2 regions of the Lysinibacillus sp. FSL K6-1151 genome follow, and region 2 is predicted to be linked to the other one. Evidence: a T-box and tRNA genes for the amino acid it is inferred to sense, from the RefSeq annotation. Region 2 holds a T-box; the other holds one or more tRNA genes.
The links. A T-box is a leader RNA that pairs with one kind of tRNA and senses whether it is charged. The one in region 2 lies ahead of serS (serine--tRNA ligase), so its partner is inferred to be a tRNA-Ser.
Positions count from the first base shown of each region.

Region 1: it encodes a tRNA-Ser, which carries the amino acid that the T-box ahead of serS (serine--tRNA ligase) is inferred to sense. The anticodon was not compared.

Region 1 is NZ_CP152040.1:4,521,706-4,524,873, reverse strand. It holds gene MHI04_RS22030 (AAA family ATPase) at 1-744, shown strand, start outside; gene MHI04_RS22025 (RNA ligase family protein) at 765-1,400, shown strand; tRNA gene MHI04_RS22020 (tRNA-Ser) at 1,495-1,562, shown strand; gene MHI04_RS22015 (coenzyme F420-0:L-glutamate ligase) at 1,615-2,805, opposite strand; gene MHI04_RS22010 (LysR family transcriptional regulator) at 2,928-3,168, shown strand, end outside.
Region 2 is NZ_CP152040.1:29,683-32,850, reverse strand. It holds gene serS (serine--tRNA ligase) at 192-1,472, opposite strand; T-box leader at 1,549-1,764, opposite strand; gene pdxT (pyridoxal 5'-phosphate synthase glutaminase subunit PdxT) at 1,814-2,377, opposite strand; gene pdxS (pyridoxal 5'-phosphate synthase lyase subunit PdxS) at 2,379-3,168, opposite strand, start outside.

The DNA of each region.
Region 1 (3,168 bases), 150 kb from region 2:
GATGCCACCAATATAGAGCGGGAGCGCAGAATGTTTGCACTCCGCAAATTGTCGAGTGCGGTTAAGAAGGAATGCTATTACTTTGATACCCCTTATTCAATCTGTGTAGCCAGAAACCAACGGCGGAAGCGGCATGTACCATTATTGGTGATGGAAAAAATGAGAAAGCATCTAGAGTTTCCTACAGCAGGAGAAGGGTTTGATGAAGTGCATATTGTACATGAATCAAGTCCCTATGATATCTCTCGACAGCAATTTGTCTCACTTATACAAAGCCAACCCACTTATGAAGAACTGTTTCAAACACTTCGATCAGTCCCACTTTTTAAAGAAATTTATCATTTCAATCAAGAAAATCCATACCATCAATTTTTACTATGTCAGCATACGTATTTCGTGTTTGCCTATATCAATGAATACTACTTGGAAAGCGATAAACTGGCACTACAATTGGCTGCATTGTTCCATGATGTCGGCAAACCATTTTGCAAAAAATATAAACCATTGCAACAACGATATGGCTATTATGGGCATGAAAATGTATCTGCCCAATTGGTTTGTCATTTTCTCGTAGAGTTGGGCTTTGAAGAGGATTTTGTGTTGAAGGTTGTTCATTTAGTGCAATTTCATATGTTAATCCAGTATGGGGGCGATAAAGGCGGAAGCCAAATTTATCACTTATTAGATGGTGATTTATTAACAAGACTTTATTTCTTCCGAGAGGCAGATCAATTTGCTAAATAAAAAGGAAAGGAAGTGGAACTATGACGAAATTAATGAAATACCCAAGAAGCTTTCATTTACCCTGGAGCAGGGGCTATACCCATGATGATAAAGTTGCTAAAAATGTGAATCATTTTATAGGAAAAGAAGTGGTGGTCACTGAAAAACTAGATGGGGAAGGCACTACGCTTTACAAAGACTATATGCATGCCAGAAGCATCCATTCAGCCAATCATCCTTCTAGACATTGGATAAAAACATTTCATGCAAGTTTTGCGTATCGAATTCCTAATGATTGGCGCTTATGTGGAGAAAATATGTATGCGAAGCATTCCATTTATTATCAAGCCTTAACAAGTTATTTTTATTTATTTAGTATTTGGAATGAAGATAATATTTGTTTAAGTTGGGATGAAACGGTCGCTTTTGCAGCTGAGTTAGGTATTGAAACAGTACCCGTTTTATATCGGGGTATTTTTGATGAAGAACAAATAAAACGGACATTTACTGGTAAATCCATTTTTGATGGTGAACAAGAGGGGTATGTGATTAGAAACGCTGCCTCATTCCATTATGATGATTTTCGCTATAATTTAGGAAAATTTGTGAGACCGCAACATGTTCAAACAAGCGATCATTGGCTACAGGAAGAAATGATTCCAAATGGCTTAAAATAAAATGGATCTAACAAAATTACTTTGATTAAAGATTAAATAAAAAGGACTGAGAAAAATGTAATACTAAATCAATTACTCCAAAAATATATAATATGAGGAAGTGTGCAAGGAATGCATATCCCTTTTGAAAAGGGCTTACAGGTTCGATTCCTGTCATCCTCACGCAAAGGTAAATAAAAATGAACTCTCATTTCTACACGAGAGTTCATTTTTTTTATTTAGTATAGTTATCGAAGTAACCTTGAATATAAATCATAGGTGTTCCTTTGTCACCTGAGCCAGATGTTAGATCAGATAGCGAACCGATTAGGTCTGTTAAGCGACGAGGTGTTGTTCCTTGTGCAGCCATTTGACCCGTTAAATCTTCATCTTTATTTTGAATGTATTCAGAAATAGCGGCTTTTAATTCTTCACCTCGAAGGTTAGCAAAGTCGTTATCTGCTAAGTATTTCAATTTAACCTCGTTTGGTGTTCCATGCAATCCAGCCGTAAACGCTGGTGAAACAACAGGGTCTGCAAGCTCCCAAATTTTACCCACTGGATCTTTAAATGCACCGTCACCATAAATCATGACTTCTACCGTTTTGCCTGTTGCCTCTTTAATTTTTGCTTGGATTCCATCAACAATTGGCTGACAAGTATGGGGGAATAGTTTTACACTATCCTCTGTCGCTTTGTTAGAGCCAAGAAGACCATATTCTGCATTGAAGCCAGACCCATTAATAGACTCAGCTAAAATATTATCAAGGCTGTAAACTTTTTCAGCACCGTTTGCTGTTAAAATGCGCTTTGTACGGAAGCGTGTATGAATATCACATGTTAATACACTCTTTGTATAATTTAAAATTGTTTTTGGGTTATTAGAGAAGATGACTTCACATTTAGCGCCTTCTGCTTCAATTAACTCTTTATAGTATTCGATATAATCTACACCCGTGAATGTATGTTTTTGGTAGCCAAAATGTTCACGGAATTCAACCTCATTTAATGTATCTGTCCAAGGGTTAATGCCTTTTACATCTAACTCATCAATATCTACAAGGTGATTACCTACTTCATCGGATGGGTAGCTTAGCATTAGTACAACCTTTTTAACACCTTTGGCAATACCACGTAAACAGTTGGCAAAGCGGTTTCGACTTAAAATCGGGAAAATAACGCCGACAGTATCATCGCCGAACTTAGCTGCCACATCTACAGCGATATCATCTATTGATGCATAGTTACCTTGTGCACGTGCTACAACAGATTCAGTTACTGTGACAATATCACGATCCTCGATTGCATAGCCTTCAATTGTCGCAGCATTTAACACTGTATCTACAACGATTTGTTCAATATTATCGCCTTCGTTAATAATAGGACCACGAAGACCTCTTACAACTGTACCGATTACACGTTCCAACTTAATCTCTCCTCATTCTATCAATCGTAAAGTGAAATAAAATCCATATGATTTTACTATACGCTCCAGTAATGATATAAGTAAAATTAATAGTTCATATAATAGCTATAAGAGGTGCTTATATGATAGGGAAATTAGATTTATATCGTATTTTTAGTGTTGTAGCAAAAAATAATAGCTTTTCGAGTGCGGCTAAGGATTTATATATGACACAGCCTGCTGTTAGTCAGGCAATGATGCAATTGGAGAAGGAGCTTGGAACACGTCTTTTTAATCGAACTCCAAAAGGTGTGACGCTGACAACAGAGGGTAGTCTTCTCTTTGAATATACGAATTCAGCTTTAGGGCTTTTAGATGCTGGTG
Region 2 (3,168 bases):
TTCCCTGATTGCATGACTTCAAAAACGGTACTTGTTTCAGGTGTTAAGCCAATTTCTAATTAATATATTTAAATTTGCTAGATTATAAAAAATTACAAAACCTTTCATGAGAGATTTCAATTTTGGAAAAGCAAAAAAGCCATTTTAGATTCTCCCCTAAAGGATGGTCTAAAATAGCTTTTATTTGTTTTTTATTTTGGTGCGATTACGTCTTTACCACCCATATAAGGTCTTAAAACTTCAGGAATCACTACGCTTCCATCAGCTTGTTGATAGTTTTCCAGGATAGCCGCAACTGTACGACCAATGGCAAGACCTGAACCATTTAATGTGTGAACATACTCTGGTTTTGCATTTGGTTCACGACGGAAGCGGATATTTGCACGTCGTGCTTGGAAATCCTCAAAGTTAGAACAAGAAGAAATTTCACGGTACATGTTTTGTGCTGGAATCCACACTTCTAAATCATATTTCTTCGCTGCAGTAAAGCCTAAATCGGCTGTACACATTTTTAGTTTACGATATGGTAATCCTAATAATTGCAGTACTTTTTCAGCATGACCTGTTAATAGCTCTAACTGTTCGTATGATTCCTCTGGTTTTACAAAACGAACTAGTTCTACTTTATTGAATTGGTGTTGACGGATTAAACCACGTGTATCACGTCCTGCAGAACCTGCCTCTGAGCGGAAGCATGCACTGTATGCAGCAAAGCCTTGTGGTAAAGCCTCAGCTGGTAATATTTCATCACGATAGAAGTTCGTTACTGGAACCTCTGCTGTTGGAATCATGAAATAATCAGTTTCTTCTAATTTGAATACATCTTCCTCGAATTTTGGAAGCTGTCCAGTACCTGTTAAGCTATCACGATTTACAATGACAGGTGGTAGCATTTCCTCATAGCCATGCTCTTCTGCATGTAAATCCATCATAAACGTCATTAATGCACGTTCTAAACGAGCTCCAAGACCACGGTAGAATAAGAAACGGCTACCTGTTACTTTTGCGCCACGTTCAAAATCCACAATTTTCAAATCTGTCGCTAGATCCCAGTGTGCTTTAATATCAAAATCAAATGCTGGAATTTCGCCCCAAGTATATTCCTCAACATTGTCGTCCTCTGTTGTACCTACTGGGACAGATTCATGAGGAATGTTTGGTAAACGCATCATCATATCTTTAAAGCGCTCTTCTACATCATTTAATTGATTGTCTAATTCTTTAATTTCATCGCCTACCTGACGCATACGAGCAATGACTTCATCTGCGTTTTCCTTATTGCGCTTCATAAGTGAAATTTGTTCAGATACTTTATTACGTTCTGCTTTTAATTCTTCTGTTTTAGCAATTAATTCACGACGCTTTGCATCTAAGCCTTCAAAGTCATCTAAGTTACCTAAATCTTCATTACGTGTTAATAGCATTTCTTTAATTTCCGCGAAATTATCGCGTACACGTTTAATATCTAACATATTCATACCTCCAATAGTTTCTTTAATGATGGGAAATTGTTGCATCAAAATAAACACAAAAAAGCCCTCATCCCTGGAAAGGGACGAGAGCTACCCGCGTTGCCACCCTAATTGACTAGGCGTATGCCTAATCCACTTATTTTATAACGGCATTTCAGCCGGCTACAGCCTACTTCACTCACTTCGACTGTGCAACTCCAGGACGGATTCACAAGTGCTTTTATCAGCTTCCACCAACCGCTGACTCTCTAAAAAAAACGTGCTTGCTACTACTTCCCATCATCGTGTTCAATTATTTAAATTTTAACCATACTGTACTATATGAAAACAAATTTTGCAAGTCATACCATAGAGGAGACAAAATATTCAAGAATTCGCTTATCTGCTGTTAATTCAGGATGAAACGAACAACCTAATAAATGACCATCTTGCGCCAAAATTATTTTTCCGTCATGCTGAGCGAGAACATCAACATCTTTACCTACCGCTTCAATATGAGGTGCACGAATAAAAACTGCTGGAATATGTGCACCTATTTTAGGAATATCCAGTTGAACTTCGAAGCTATCTATCTGACGTCCAAATGAATTTCTTGCTACCGTCACATCCATAACTGCTAAATGCGGTTCGTCATCCACTAATTGATTGGCTAATAAAATTAATCCTGCACATGTGCCAAATACCGGTAAACCTTGCTGTGCAAGTTCACGGATTGGCTCTAGTAGGTCAAAACGGTCCAGCAATTTTCGCATTGTCGTACTTTCCCCACCAGGTAGTACAAGTCCATCGAGATTCACTAAATCCTTCTTCTGTTTTACTAAAATCGCTTCACAATCAAGCCCTTCTAACATTTGGACATGCTCACGGACTGCTCCTTGTAATGCTAAAACACCAATTCGTTTCATTTTACCAGCCTCGCTCTTGCATACGCTCGTTTTGCCCAAGCTGTGCAATATCAATACCCTTCATTGGTACACCGAGCTCTTTAGATATTTCAGCAATTAGCTTATAGTCTTTATAGTGGATAGTCGCCTCCACAATAGCACGTGCAAATTTTTCTGGATTTTCGGATTTGAAAATACCAGAGCCCACGAAAACGCCATCAGCTCCAAGCTCCATCATTAATGCAGCATCGGCTGGCGTAGCAACACCACCTGCCGCAAAATTTACTACTGGTAAACGACCAAGACGTTTAATTTCTCTTAATAATTCGAAAGGAGCCCCCAGTAATTTTGCCTCCGTCATTAATTCATCTTCTGTCATACCCACTACTTTACGTACCTGAGCATTTACTTTGCGAATATGTCGAACTGCCTCCACTATATTCCCTGTTCCTGGTTCACCTTTTGTTCGTAGCATTGACGCGCCTTCTCCGATACGACGGGCTGCTTCACCTAAATCACGACAGCCGCACACAAACGGTACTGTGTAATCACTTTTTAATAAATGGTATTCTTCATCTGCTGGTGTTAAAACTTCACTTTCATCAATATAATCAACCCCCATTGCCTCTAAAACGCGTGCTTCAACGATATGCCCTATACGTGCCTTTGCCATAACAGGAATGGTTACAGCCGCCATTACTTCCTCCACAATACGAGGATCAGCCATACGTGCAACGCCACCTGCCTTACGAATATCTGAAGGTACCCTTTCTAATGCCATAACGGCTACAGCGCCTGCTGCTTCTGCTATT